2 regions of the Rhizobium favelukesii genome follow, and region 2 is predicted to be linked to the other one. Evidence: riboswitches for the same ligand, from Rfam matches in the RefSeq annotation. Region 2 holds a riboswitch; the other holds the start of a gene.

Region 1 (7,496 bases), 1.6 Mb from region 2:
GAGCATCCCGCAGAAATTTGTAGGCGATGAGTTCGGCAAGGAATGAGGCTGCCGTATTTTTGCTGGCGAGATCAAACTCCTCGGCGACCTGCATCATGCGACCAGCCGTAAGCCCTGAAACGGGATTGCCTCGATCGCGTCCGGTATGCATGGCAAACAACGTCTGCGTCAGCAGCCACTTTTGGTGCGAGGCGGCGAGGCGGGCAAGACGAGGAGCGCGTTTGTGAATGCCGATAAGATGGAGCGCGATCTGACGCTCGATCGACAGAAACAAGGGGTGATGAAGGATTTCATCGCGTGTATGCAGTCGGCCAGTGAACATCGTCTTCGCGGTCGGATAGAATTCGTTCCAGTTGCTCCTCTTACATTTGTGACGGTGTTTCAATGCGGAACTTGGTGAGCGGGTCGTTAATTGCTCGGTATAGTTAAATTCTACGGCCCGGGATCATTTCGTCAACTTGGCAGGCGCTGATTCAGCCGCTCGATGTCTTCGCGCAATGCTGCAATTTCGGTGAGCACCCGCATGTCTATCTTCTGATGCAGGGAGAGAACCTCAAGTTCTGCTTTGAGATTGACTTCGTAGTCTTTCGCCGCCTCGAAGCGATCGCGCTCTGCTTGCCGGTTCTGCGACATCATGATGATGGGAGCCTGGATTGCGGCAAGCATCGAGAGCACGAGATTGAGGAAGATGAAGGGATAGGGATCGAAGGCGCGGGTGAATAGGACGACGGTGTTTACGACGCACCAGAAGAACAGGAACAGGAAGAAGGCGACAATGAACGACCAGGAGCCGCCGATGCGGGCAATCGAATCCGCCAGGCGCTCTCCAGCGGAAGATTCCGCCTGCAAGGCCGCGTTAATGTCCGTCGAGATTATCTTGCGCTCGTGGGCTTTTGCGAGAACGCGCTTCTCGATTTCGCCGAGTTCATCGGGTTTGTCGAAGTGATGGTGGATGAGGTCCGATAGGTTATGCATTGCCGACTCCGAATGCTAGATCGCTCGGGCGCCAGTATTCCGTAATGTTTTCAAATTGCAATGCGGGCTTGTGCCGCTCTTTTACGTGCCTTGCGCATACAGCCACGCATGCTGTGGGAAGAAGCGATCGAGCGTCTGAGCCTTGCCGAACATGATGTCGTGCTGGAGGTATCGATAGTCCCGTACGAGGGGATCGAGGCTCTTCGGTTTCAAAACCCAATCGGGCGACGGCGTGTTGTCGCGCGCAATCAGCTGATAGCGATCGATGACGCTGTACTTCTTCTGCACGCGGCCGAGAAAGCCCGTGTAGTAGGGATGCTCGAAGCCGGCGAACTTTAGAAGATGGTAGGGAAGGAGCGACGGGCTGATCGTACCCACATCCTTCTTGCTGCCTTTCTTGTTGGACCAGATGACGAGCGGCGTCTCGTGCTCCTGCTTCATGACGCTGACCGATGCCTTGCGCGTGGCAACCTGGTCGGGCATGTAGCCGGTCGCCGTGTAGACGTTGCCGAGTGGCGGAAGGTGATCGCCCCAGAGGACGATGATCGTCTCGCGATCGCGCTTCTCGGCCCAATTCATCAGCATCTTGAGGCTGTCGTCGGCTTCCTTGATCCCTTGCGTATAGGTGGCCAGCGTTGCCCGGTCCGCATCGTTCAGGTTGCCCTTGATGTCGACGCTGTTGTGTACGTAACGGTTCGGCTCGTAGGGACCATGTCCCTGCAGAGTGACACCAAAGAAGAAGAACGGACGATCAATACCGTCGGCCTCGTTCATGATCTCCTTCATGAGGGACTCGTCCGAAGCGAAGATGCCCCTCTTTTCCATCGGAGGCATGGTTTCTTCAGAGCGGAACTGTTCGAAACCGAAGTCCTTGTAGACTTCGTTGCGGTTCCAGAACCAGCCGCTGAATGGATGCAGAGACCGGGCGGCATAGCCTTCGCCGCGGAAGAACGTCGCAAGCGAGGGGACGTTGCTGCGAATATACTGCTGGTAGGGAATGCTGCCATAGGGCAGGAAGGCATTCGAGAAGCCCGTCAGTGCCTCGAATTCGACATTGGCGGTCATGCCGCCAAACTCGGGTGAGAAGACATGGCCCGACTGCTCGGCCCTGATATTCGGCATCGGATCCGGCGACAGGGTGACGGTCTTCAGCCGGGTCGGATCCCAGAAGGATTCACTCATCAGCATGATCACGTCGGGCTTTTCGCGCGGGCCGCTGAGATAGCCGTAGTTGCGGGTCGGAATAGCATCAAGCGCCTGCGTACCGAAGCCGACCGGCGCTGCCACGTCGGCCATCGGAATGTTGAAGATGAAGGCGAGGATGAAGCCGTTGCTGCGGTAGTTTTCCTTCTGATCCCACATCATCGGCACGACCTGAAGGCGATCGCGTATGTAGGAGTATTTGGAATAATCCATCAACGCGCCAAAAGCTGCGATAACAGGTAAGCCGATACAGAGTTGACGCAGTTGGGCGGTCCTTGAGAGCCGCGGACAACGGCGCCAAGCGAAATGCCACAGGACGGCAATCGCGACCGCGGAAAGAACGATGCCAACGACCATGGCAACCGCTGTCCACGGCCGGTCGCGCGCCATCACGGGAAGCAACTCCATGATCTGGCGCCCAAATAGGACGTCGGACGGGTACAGGGGGTCCGTGAGATAATGCTGCTTCTGGCTGGAGACGATGGCGGGAACGAGCACCAGCGGCAGAACGATCAACGCCGAAATGAATCGTCTTCCCAGGGCAGCGTCCAGCGAGAGCATCAGGACGGTCAACATCACGACCGTTGTCATGCCGGGGCGTACCGGCGATGTCAGGAATTCGCGCACATCGGCGAACCCATCGCGGGCGATTATTTCGACCGCTACAGTGGCGAAGAGAGCAATCAGCGCCGAAAGGCAAATTCCGAGCGCAGCGCGTAAAGCTGGCGATTGGGCGCTTCCCCTGACACCAGTGGAAAGCGACGCGAAACGCGCTGCCGCTGCGGACCTCATTCCCAACGCGATCAACTAAGAAACTCCAACGTCATAAAAGCTTCATCGAACTGTCACATCTTCGTCATGAACGCTAGATGAACCGTTATGTTTCCCACATTTGTGATCGGTGGATAAAGCGCCGCCGGCGCCGTCCGCGGATGCCCGCTTCGGTTCACTTGCTTGTGCCGAGCGGCGAGCCGTCGTAGGTCTGACGAGTTCGATGTCAGGAGGATTCAGATTGAGAAGTTCCATCGAGATCTACAACATCAAAACAGGCCAGGCGCGCGTTGTCTGGCAAACCACGCAACTGGTGGAAGCGCCAAACTTTTCGCCGGATGGAGGCTATCTTCTGCTGAACGGTGACGGGCTTCTCTACCGCCTGGTGCTTGACGGTTCGGGCAAGGTCGAGAAAGTCGATACCGGATTTGCCACGGCCTGCAACAACGATCACGGCATCTCGCCTGACGGCCGTCAGATCGTCATTTCCGACAAGACCGAGTTCGGGAAATCGACGATCTATGTACTTCCGGCAGAAGGCGGCGCGCCGCGTCTGGTGACGCAAAATCAGCCGTCCTATTGGCACGGCTGGTCGCCCGACGGGAAGGATCTCGCCTATTGCGGCATCCGCGACGACCTATTCGACATCTACACGATTTCGGTAGACGGCGGCGACGAGAAGCGGTTGACACGCGGCGAGGGGCGCAACGACGGGCCAGATTATTCGGCCGACGGCCAGTGGATCTACTTCAATTCCAGCCGCACGGGCCTCATGCAGATCTGGCGCATTCATCCGGATGGGACCGGCCTCGAACAGATCACCAGCGACAACTACGGCAATTGGTTTGCTCATCCGTCGCCCAACAACGATAAGGTCCTGATCCTCTCCTACGACCCCGACGTCTTCGACCACCCTCGCGATCTCGATGTTTGTCTGCGGCTGATGGATATGGATGGCGGCAACCTGACGACGCTCTTCAAACTCTTTGGTGGGCAGGGAACGATCAACGTGCCGAATTGGTCGCCGTCAGGCGATGAGTTCGCCTATGTGCGGTACTACCCGATCTCAGCATGAAGGATTGCATCGACAGATTTTTCGCGGCATAGACCCTCCGTCGGGTGCCCGTCTCAGGCGGGAGAATCGGGAATTCGGTGAAAGACCGAAACGTGCCCAACGCTGTAAGGCTGACGACTGCCGCAACAAGCCACTGGTCCAGTATCGGGAAGGCGCGGCAGCCGGATGACGCCAAGTCAGAAGACCGGCCCGACATCATAGACTGACCCGCGTGGACGGCGGGGCGGTTGTGTTGTTGGGGATTGACGATGCGACCAGACAATTCAGGCTCCCTGTCGGGAGCCGCAGCCTTTTCGGCCGAGGAACGTGACGCCGTATACAAGGCGATATCGACGCGTCGTGACGTACGTTCGGAATTTCTCCCGGACCCCATACCGGATGACGTCATCATCAGGCTTTTGTCGGCTGCGCATCACGCGCCGTCCGTCGGGTTCATGCAGCCTTGGAATTTCATTCTGGTGCGCGATCAGCAGGTGAAGGAGGCGGTCTGGCAGGCGTTCGATTACGCCAACCGCGAGGCCGGCGAGATGTTTCAGGGGGAGCGACAGCAGCTCTACCGGTCGCTGAAGCTGGAGGGCATCCGAGCCGCACCGCTCAGCATTTGCGTCACCTGTGATCCCAATCGCTGCGGCGATGTCGTTCTCGGCCGAACGCACAACCCACGAATGGATTCCTACTCCACGGTCTGCGCCGTGCAAAATCTGTGGCTCGCAGCCCGCGCCGAAGGCGTGGGGGTCGGCTGGGTGAGCATCTTTCACGAGTCCGATATCAAAAGGATTCTCGGCGTTCCGGAGCGGGTCGAGATCGTTGCCTGGCTCTGTGTCGGCTACGTCGATCAACTCTATCAACAGCCGGAGCTGGCGGTCAAAGGATGGCGCCAGCGCCTGCCGCTCGAGGAGCTTGTCTTCATGGATCTTTGGGGCAATTCAGCGGAATGATGCGGCCTACTGTTGCTGCGGCTGGGGGCCTGGCTTTGCCGGGTTCTTGAGGTCGATCGTACCTTGGTCGCCGGCAAGGAACTGCGGGCCGATCTGGCGCACCTTGCTTCCTGCCGGATCATAGGGCCTGTCCGGCACCTGAGGCTGAGGCGCGGCCGGTGCGACGGCATGGCTCTCCATCTCGGGCTTCTTGGTTTCGATCGTTGTGATCGATCCCTGTTGTGGCGGTTCGCTGATCGATTGGTTTTTTCGCATCCGCGCGTAGTAAGCGTTAAGATCGCAACTGCAGGACGATTTTTCGCCGGGCTTGCGGTTCTTGTAAGCGAAAGCATTCGGCATGGCGGTGTAAGGAGCGCCTGTCGTCGCGGAGATCATCTGCGATGTCTCGGTGCTGGAGACGTCATGATAGAAGAGCTCGGTTTCGATGCCGGGACACATCTTCGAGCAGGTGTCGGCATCGCGGGCAAAGTCTTGGGATGTTGCGTTCGAGCTCAACGGAAAGAAGCCGCCGTCACAGCTTCGCACGCATACGGTGTTCAGATGAGAGAGCGGCGACAGGCCCGGGAGACCATAACGGCGCTGGCTTGGATCGCCACCCAAGGGAATGAATGTGTCGTTCCGCAACGCCTGATCTTCGATGCTGGGTGGCGGCGCATATCCTTGGCCGGTGTCAGCGGGCCACTGCGCCTCGTTGCAGCCGTTGTCGTCGAGCGCTGCAAGAAGCTCGTTCCTCATGCGGACATCCTCACTCTGGCCGCGCAGTTCGTCGCGACGCTGCTGCAGATAACGGATGTTGTCGACCATCTTGGCTTCGGCGCGCTCGAGTTCGCCACAGTAGCCGTCATCATCGCCGATCACGACCATGCTGCCGCTCGTGCAGCCGTTTTGGCGCAGATCGCTCCGGAGTTTGCGAAGTTCAAGGTTTTGTTCGGCTATGGCGCTGGCGTATTTGCGCACTTCGGGCGTGCTGCCGATGATCTGCGGCAGGTCGGCGAGGCGGCCGCGCAGGTCGCCACAGATCGCCGGCATCTGGGCATGGGTCGGCCCGGTCAGAGCAAGGGCGGCTGTGAGTGACAAAATCCAGCGCTTCAAGGCATCGTCCCATCGGTGAGCAAATACCAGGGTCATCAGGCGCGGCGTCCTGCCGCGCCTTCATTGCTAGCCCGCTTGTCGCAACAAGCTGCGGTCGGAACCTTAACGCATTTTTTCAATCTGCCGCAAATCACGCTGGCTGTGAAGCCTCGACGACGGCGAGGGCGGCCATGTTGACCACGCCGCGGGAGGTCACGGAAGGCGCCAGGATGTGCGCCGGCAGTGCCGCGCCAAGCAGGATCGGCCCGACATGCAGTCCATCGATCATCGACTTTACAACGCCCAATGTGATGTTGGCCGCATCGAGGTTCGGGAAGACCAGCAGGTTGGCTTCGTCATGCAGTGTCGTATCGGGCATGACGCGCTTGCGCAGCGCGTCGGAGATTGCGCTTTCGCCGTGCATTTCCCCGTCGACTTCCAGTTCCGGCGCAGCCTCGCGCACCAGCTGAAGCGCAGCGCGCATCTTCGTCGCGCTCTCGGATTCACGCGAACCGAAGTTCGAGTGGGATACGAGGGCAGCACGCGGCGTGATGCCGAAGCGCTTGATTTCCTCTGCGGCGAGTATTGCGGACTCGGCAATCTCTTCGGCGCTCGGATTGAATGTAACGTAGGTGTCGGTGAAGAAAGTAGCACCGCGTTGCGAGATCAGCAGGCTGAGCGCCGAGAAGTCGCAAACGTCTTGCCTCTTGCCGATGATCTGGCGGACATCGCGCAGATGCTTCTCGTAGCGGCCTTCCAGGCCACAGATGAGCGCATCAGCTTCGCCGCGCTTTAGCGCCAAAGCGCCAATGACCGTCGTGTTTGTGCGCACGATCGTGCGGGCCGCTTCCGGAATGACGCCACGCCGTCCGACCAGTGAGAAGTAAAGATCCACGTATTCGCGGAAGCGCGGATCGTCTTCCGGATTGATCACGTCGAAATCTGCAAGCGGGCGGATGCGCAGACCGTAACGCTGCAGGCGGGTTTCGATGACCGATGGGCGGCCGATCAGAATCGGCTCGGCAATGCCTTCTTCGAGCAGGACCTGTGCTGCGCGCAGGACGCGCTCATCCTCGCCTTCGGAGAAGATAACCCGCTTGCGCTCGGCGTTCTTGGCCGCCGCAAAGATCGGTTTCATGATGAAGCCGGAACGGAAGACGAAGCGATTGAGCTGATCGAGATAGGCGTCAAAATCGATGATCGGACGCAACGCGACAGCGCTCTCGGCAGCGGCTCTCGCGACTGCCGGGGCAATGCGCAGGATCAGGCGCGGATCGAAGGGCGAGGGGATCAGATAGTTTGGACCGAAGACCGGTGTCTCGCCGGAATAAGCGCGGGCTGCGACATCAGATGGTTCCTCGCGTGCAAGGGCGGCAATGGCGCGCACGGCGGCCATCTTCATTTCTTCGTTGATCGTCACTGCGCCGCAATCCAGCGCCCCGCGGAAAATGTAGGGGAAGCAG
Region 2 (7,496 bases):
AGTGCAGAAACTTCTTGACGTCCTCGGTGAGCCCGACGCCATCGTAGAGCGCCTCGGTATATTTCGCCTCGTTGTCGTAGAGTTCGAGCAGCAGTTCGAACGCAAAGTCCTTGATCTGCTGCTGACGCGCCTCGGACAGCCGCTCAAGACCGCGCTGGAACTTGTAGCCGATATAGTAGCCGTGGACCGCCTCGTCGCGGATGATGAGGCGGATCATATCAGCCGTGTTGGTGAGCTTGGCGCGGCTCGACCAGTACATCGGCAGATAGAAGCCGGAATAGAACAGGAAACTTTCGAGAAAGACGCTGGCAACCTTCCTCTTCAGTGGGTCGTTGGAGGCGTATTCCTTCATGATCAGCTCTGACTTCTTCTGCAGGAACGCGTTCTCTTCCGACCAGCGATAGGCGTCGTCGACATCAGGCGTCAGGCAAAGCGTCGAGAAGATCGACGAGTACGAGCGTGCGTGGACTGCCTCCATGAAGGAGATGTTGGAGAGTACCGCTTCCTCATGCGGCGTCGCGGCATCGGCCATCAACTTCACCGAGCCGACGCCGTTCTGGATCGTGTCGAGAAGCGTCAGGCCGGTGAAAACCCGGATGGTGAGCTGCTGCTCGTCGGGCTTCAACGTTGCCCAGGACGGAATGTCGTTCGACAACGGCACCTTTTCCGGCAGCCAGAAGTTTCCGGTGAGGCGGTTCCAGACTTCGAGGTCCTTGTCGTCCTCGACACGGTTCCAGTTGATGGCGCGCACGCGACTTGCGGGCTTGATTTGGATGTTCATTGGACGTCCTCGTAAAGTCAAAGTGTGCAGGAAACGCAGCCCTGCACCTCGGTGCCGGACAACGCCATCTGGCGCAGGCGGATGTAGTAGATGGTCTTGATGCCCTTCTTCCAGGCGTAGATTTGCGCCCGGTTGATGTCGCGGGTGGTTGCCGTGTCACGGAAGAACAGCGTCAGGGACAGGCCTTGATCGACATGCTGGGTCGCCGCCGCATAGGTGTCGATGATCTTCTCCGGCCCGATCTCGTAGGCATCCTGGTAATATTCGAGATTGTCATTGGTCATGAAGGCCGCCGGATAGTAGACGCGGCCGATCTTGCCCTCCTTGCGGATTTCGATCTTCGAAACGATCGGATGGATCGAGGAGGTCGAGTGATTGATGTAGGAGATCGAACCGGTCGGCGGCACGGCCTGCAGGTTCTGGTTATAGAGGCCAAAGGTCATTACCGCCTGCTTCAGCACAAGCCAGTCTTCCTGTGTCGGAATATCGATGCCGGCTGTCTCGAAGAGCTCCTTGATCCGCTCGGTTGCCGGGACCCAGGCCTGCTCCGTGTATTTGTCGAAGTATTCGCCGGTTGCATACGTCGAGTTCTCGAATCCCTTGAAGCTCGTGCCACGCTCCCCCGCCAGCCGGTTCGAGGCGCGGATGGCATGGTAGGTCACCGTGTAGAAATACATATTGGTGAAATCGACGCCTTCGTCCGAACCGTAGTAGATGCGCTCGCGGGCGAGATAGCCGTGCAGGTTCATCTGGCCGAGGCCGATCGCATGGCTGTCGTCATTGCCCTTCTCGACTGACGGCACCGAGGCGATATGGCTCAGGTCGGAAACGGCGGTCAGCGCGCGGATCGAAGTCTCGATTGTCTTGCCGAAGTCGGTGGAATCCATCGCCGCGGCGATATTGAGCGAGCCGAGGTTGCAGGAGATGTCCTTGCCCATATGCTTGTAGGAGAGATCATTGTTGAACTCGCTCGCCTCGCTCACCTGCAGGATTTCCGAGCAAAGGTTGCTCATCGTGATGCGGCCGGCGACCGGATTGGCGCGGTTCACCGTGTCTTCGAACATGATGTAGGGATAGCCGCTTTCGAACTGGATTTCGGCGATCACCTGGAAGAAGTCGCGCGCCTTGATCTTTTTCTTACGGATACGGCTGTCGGCCACCATCTCGCGGTACCTTTCCGTCACCGAAATCTCGGTGAAAGCCACGCCATAGACCCGCTCCACGTCGTAGGGCGAGAAGAGGTACATGTCCTCGTTGTTCTTTGCGAGCTCGAAGGTAATGTCGGGAATGACGACACCGAGCGACAGCGTCTTGATCCGGACCTTCTCATCGGCATTTTCGCGTTTGGTGTCAAGGAAGCGCATAATGTCGGGATGGTGCGCATGGAGGTAGACTGCCCCTGCCCCTTGGCGCGCGCCGAGTTGGTTGGCGTAAGAGAATGAATCTTCCAAAAGCTTCATGACAGGAATGACGCCGGAAGACTGATTCTCGATCTGCTTGATCGGAGCACCCGCTTCCCGCAGGTTCGTCAGAGCAAGTGCAACACCCCCGCCGCGCTTCGACAACTGAAGCGCCGAATTGATGCCTCGCGCGATCGACTCCATGTTGTCCTCGACGCGCAAGAGAAAGCAGGAGACGAGTTCGCCGCGTTGCTTCTTCCCGGCATTGAGGAAGGTCGGCGTCGCGGGCTGAAACCGCCCGGCGATGATCTCATCGACCATATCACGGGCGAGGTTTTCGTTGCCGCAGGCCAGCGTCAGGGCAACCATGCAAATGCGGTCCTCGTAGCGCTCCAAATAGCGCTTTCCGTCGAAGGTCTTCAGCGTATAGCTGGTGTAATACTTGAAAGCCCCGAGGAAGGTTGGGAAGCGGAACTTTTTCGCATAGGCATGGTCGAAGAGTTCGCGCACGAAGTTGAACGAATATTGGTCGAGAATGTCCTGCTCGTAATAACCCTCGGTCACCAGGTAATCGAGCTTTTCCCTGAGGTTATGAAAGAAGACGGTGTTCTGGTTCACATGCTGCAGGAAATACTGCTTGGCCGCCAGCCGATCCTTGTCAAGCTGGATTTTGCCGTCCTCGTCATAGAGGTTCAGCATGGCATTGAGGGCGTGGTAGTCGAGCGCGGCTTCTGATGCCTTCAGAGGTCGATCGAGCGTTAGCGTGTCCAAAATCGTTCCAATCCGCGTCTGACGTTGTCGACATCCGCCGCCGTGCCCAGCAGCTCGAACCTGTAGAGGTACGGCACCTGGCACTTGGCAGAGATGATGTCGCCGGCGATCCCGAAGGTCGCTCCGAAGTTGCTGTTGCCCGCGGCGATGACCCCGCGGATGTTTGAACGGTTTTCCGCGTCGTTGAGGAAGCGGATCACCTCTTTGGGCACGGCCCCCTTGCCGCATTCGCCGCAATAGGTGGGGACGATCAGGACGAAAGGACTGCTAACCGCAAGGTTAGCGTCGCCGCCGATCGGGATGCGTTGGGCCGGCAAACCCAGCTTTGTTACGAAGCGATGAGTGTTTTCCGACCGACTGGAAAAATAGACGATCTCGCCCATCGTCCTTTCCGTCACACCAGCGCGCTGATCTTATCGGGGCGGAACCCGGCCCAATGCTGCTCACCGGCGACGACCACGGGCACCTGGCGATAGCCGAGGCCTTGCACCAGTTCGTAGGCCGCAGAATCGGTGGAAACGTCGATCACGGTGTAATCGATGCCCTGGCGGTCGAGTGCGCGGGTGGTCGCGGTGCACTGGACGCAGGCGGGCTTGCTGTAAACAGTAATGCTCATCAATATATCCTCGTGTATCAGGAAGGCATAAAGGATCGTTCGGACATCCGCCGATGTCCGTGCGACAGGAACTCGAAAATGAAGACAGCTATTGCCGATTGCCGGGCGCGCTAAATGCCCGTCACTCGCGTAGATGCAAATCGAAACTCAAGGACATAAGACTTCACCCCGAAGTGACTCATGCGGGGCATTAGCGGAAGCGAAGATCGCGGCATCGTGCACAATCCAACGCTCTCCATCCGGACACCCCGCCCGTGGACGTTGCTGATCGAGGCAGGTCTCCTGGCTTGCAGGTCATAGCGCTCATTCTCGCCTTCCCGAAATCAAAGACTTCAGTGGCTTTGTCGAACGAACACTCGCCGCTTACAGTTGCGGGGGCAGCTCCGGCATTGCTCGGCCCGTCATGGACGTCGCGCACCTTATTCCCGTCTTAGCTTCCGATCCTTGCGAATCTGAAGAACCTCGAACACTACATATAGTATATGAGGTTAATTTCCCGTCAATGGCTATGTTCACACCAGCCGGTGAAAGTCTGGGAAATCGCAATGCCACTCCGGAGGGGGTGTCGGACGGATCGACCTCGAAAGAAAATTGGAGCGAAGCAGAGTATTCGATCTGCACCGCGTCGCGACGCCTCTTGCGACCCGACCGCGCCCTGATCAGCTGCGTCCTCGCTGTCCCAGGCCGCGGGGCCGTTCATGGCGGAGACCGCCCTTGTCATCGATCAGCAGCGTGGCGGACAGGCCAAGGACCGCCCCTGCCGGCTGCTGGTGAAATATGTCGAGGCCGGCTGGCTCGGCCGCAAGTCCGGCCGTGGCTTCTATGACTATCGTGGCGAACCGCCGGTCCCGAGACGCCAATTGATATCGCGGATCCACGAGATGTCGGGTTCCATTCCTGCTATTTGAGGTTGGCCGCTCACACCAGATCGATAAGCTGATGAAGTGACCTGGCAAAAACCATCAACGCCTATACGCCACGGGCGTCGCGCTTTGCCTGTGAAACAGCGCCAGCCTTCCGCAATCTACCTCGCTCCATAGGACGGATGAGATTTTTGCGCTTTGAACTTTCGATCGAGTGCATGCCTGCATGAGCCTGGCGTGCGTTAAATGACGCGTCTTTCTCGCTTTTTGCTTCTTTCTTTCGCGCCAACACGGCTCGCATGTTCTCGACCATCTGAACTTTAGCGAGCATTCTACGCCGACGAGCCTGTTCGGCATTTACACTACGCACGCCCATTGCCAGAACTTCGAGTTTGGCTCTCGTGCCCGTATCCTTGCGCGCTGGCGCCGCCCCTTTGGGTTGCGCCTTGCCTCTCATTTCCCTGCGCTGTCTATTCGCCTCGCTTTGCGCACGATCGCGCCTTTCACGTATTCGCTTGGCGAGGTCCGAGAGATCAGCATCCGGCAGGCCCTGCATCGCCGGATGGTGGGTTTTTTGAACGAGTTGCCATTCGTCCGCCGTTAGCAAACGCTCTGCCTGCTTGCGCGAAATTGCCATCTACGCCTCCTACTCTGTCGCACCAGTAAACTGACTTGCGTTCGATAGGGCTCGCCTGCCCCCTGAGCGAAGCGAGCTAAAGCTTGAAAAGCTTGGGAGACGCCGTCTCCTTCAGTCGGGGTTCGACTTATGCGCCAAGCACGCGACTTCGTCTCGTTCACAATCTAGCGACGCACGGCAAGGTCCGCAATGGGCCTTCAATATCGGTGGTCGTGTGGCGTCTTTCGAGGGAGTATTCGAAGTTGTCGACGCTCACGACCCCACGGCACCCTTGATCAGCGCCTTGGCATCTTCGCTATCCCAGGCCGCCGGCCCGTTCATGGCAGAGATCAAGCAGCCCTTGTCGTTGATCAGCAGCGTGACGGGCAGGCCGAACGCCAGGCCCTGCTTCTTCAGGCTGTTGAACACCTCGATCGTGTTGTCGCGATAGAGCTTGAGCGCATCAACGCCGATCTCGCTCAGGAAAGCCTTCGGTTTCTCATCGTCGCCGGTATCGATGTTGACGGGAACGACCTGGAACCTGTCGCTGCCCAACTCCTTCTCCAGCGCGTTCAGGGCCGGCATTTCCTCGCGGCAGGGCACGCACCACGTCGCCCAGAGATTGAAGAGCACGGTCTTGCCGGCGAAGTTGTCGAGTGTCATCGGTTTGCCGTCGGCGCCCTTGAAGGCGACGGCGGTGAGCTTGCGGTGCTCGTCGGCGGCAACCATTGCTGCGACCTGGCCCTTCAGGAACGGCGAAATCCTGGCGGCGACGTCCTTTGCCGCCGCGCATTCGCCCGATGCCGTTTGCGCCCCGCCATTGCCAGACCCGGCTTCCCTGATGTAAACCGCTGCCGCACCGGCAATAATGCCTGCGACGGCCGCGATCCCTATCAGCTTGAGGGATGGCAGGCGCAGGGGCGTTCTTGTCGTCATTTCGTTCTCCGAGACACGCGTTCTTCAAGGCAGGCATCTTCATGGCCGACAGCACGGACACCAAATCCTCCAACCAGATGTGGGGCGGACGTTTCGCTTCCGGCCCAGATGCGATCATGGAGGAGATAAATGCCTCGATCGGTTTCGACAAGAAGCTGTTTGCACAAGACATCCGCGGCTCGATCGCCCACGCCACCATGCTCGCCCACCAGGGCATCATTCAGTCCGATGATAAGGACAAGATCGTCGAGGGGCTAAACACGATCCTGTCAGAGATCGAAAGCGGCAATTTCGAATTCTCCCGCCAGCTCGAAGACATTCACATGAATGTCGAGGCACGGCTCGCGACGCTGATCGGCCCGGCCGCCGGCCGCCTGCACACCGCCCGTTCGCGCAACGACCAGGTCGCGCTCGATTTCCGCCTCTGGGTGAAGGAAGAGCTTGAGAAGACCGAGCAGCTGCTGACCAACCTGATCGCCGCCTTCCTCGACCGCGCCGAAGAGCATGCCGAAACCGTCATGCCGGGCTTCACGCATTTGCAGACGGCACAGCCCGTCACCTTCGGCCATCACTGCATGGCCTATGTCGAAATGTTCGGCCGCGACCGCTCGCGCGTACGCCATGCCATCGAGCATCTCGATGAAAGCCCGATCGGCGCGGCGGCGCTGGCCGGCACCGGCTATCCGATCGATCGCCACATGACCGCCAAGGCGCTCGGCTTCCGCGAACCGACCCGCAACTCGATCGACACCGTCTCCGACCGCGATTTCGCCATCGAGTTCCTGGCGCTGGCCGCCATCTGCAGCATGCACCTGTCGCGTCTGGCCGAAGAGATCGTCATCTGGTCGACCCCGCAATTCGGCTTCGTGCGCCTGTCGGATGCCTTCTCCACCGGCTCGTCGATCATGCCGCAGAAGAAGAACCCCGACGCCGCCGAACTGGTGCGCGCCAAGACCGGCCGCATCAACGGCTCGCTGATCGCGCTTCTGACCATCATGAAGGGCCTGCCGCTCGCCTATTCCAAGGACATGCAGGAAGACAAGGAGCAGGTCTTCGACGCCGCCGAGAGCCTGGAACTGGCCATCGCTGCCATGACGGGCATGGTCCGCGACCTGACGATCAATACCGCGCGCATGAAAGCCGCAGCCGGTTCCGGCTACTCGACTGCAACCGACCTTGCCGACTGGCTGGTGCGCGAGGCCGGCCTGCCGTTCCGCGACGCCCATCACGTGACCGGCCGCGCCGTGGCGCTTGCCGAGAGCAAGGGTTGTGATCTCGCCGACCTGTCGCTTGCCGATCTGCAGGCGATCAATCAGGCCATTACCGACAAGGTCTACGACGTGCTGACGGTCGAGGCATCGGTTGCAAGCCGCAAGAGCTTTGGCGGCACGGCACCTGAGGAAGTGCGCAAGCAGATCGCCTACTGGCGCGCCCGCAACTGACCTCAACAATCAGGGTGCACAAGGTGGACAAACTTCGCTATGAAGGTGTCCACCAGTGCCGCTCCAAGAGG

Evidence for each region. Region 2 has a riboswitch for cobalamin ahead of nrdH (glutaredoxin-like protein NrdH). Riboswitches for the same ligand answer to the same signal wherever they lie in the genome.
Region 1: linked by a shared signal. The riboswitch ahead of bluB (5,6-dimethylbenzimidazole synthase) and the one ahead of nrdH (glutaredoxin-like protein NrdH) in region 2 are both predicted to bind cobalamin.

What each region holds. Positions count from the first base shown of each region.
Region 1 is NZ_HG916852.1:2,181,054-2,188,549, forward strand. It holds gene LPU83_RS49410 (hypothetical protein) at 1-322, opposite strand, end outside; gene LPU83_RS49415 (DUF1003 domain-containing protein) at 454-975, opposite strand; gene LPU83_RS49420 (LTA synthase family protein) at 1,057-2,985, opposite strand; gene LPU83_RS49425 (TolB family protein) at 3,191-4,024, shown strand; cobalamin riboswitch at 4,050-4,231, shown strand; gene bluB (5,6-dimethylbenzimidazole synthase) at 4,273-4,962, shown strand; gene LPU83_RS49435 (DUF2865 domain-containing protein) at 4,969-6,054, opposite strand; gene LPU83_RS49440 (NADP-dependent malic enzyme) at 6,185-7,496, opposite strand, start outside.
Region 2 is NZ_HG916852.1:3,785,310-3,792,805, forward strand. It holds gene nrdF (class 1b ribonucleoside-diphosphate reductase subunit beta) at 1-781, opposite strand, end outside; gene nrdE (class 1b ribonucleoside-diphosphate reductase subunit alpha) at 799-2,952, opposite strand; gene nrdI (class Ib ribonucleoside-diphosphate reductase assembly flavoprotein NrdI) at 2,940-3,335, opposite strand; gene nrdH (glutaredoxin-like protein NrdH) at 3,347-3,568, opposite strand; cobalamin riboswitch at 3,824-4,048, opposite strand; partial or broken gene LPU83_RS75395 (TlpA family protein disulfide reductase) at 4,209-4,326, opposite strand; partial or broken gene LPU83_RS57240 (3-hydroxyacyl-CoA dehydrogenase family protein) at 4,312-4,476, shown strand; gene LPU83_RS57245 (hypothetical protein) at 4,538-5,068, opposite strand; gene tlpA (thiol:disulfide interchange protein TlpA) at 5,321-5,983, opposite strand; gene argH (argininosuccinate lyase) at 6,025-7,425, shown strand.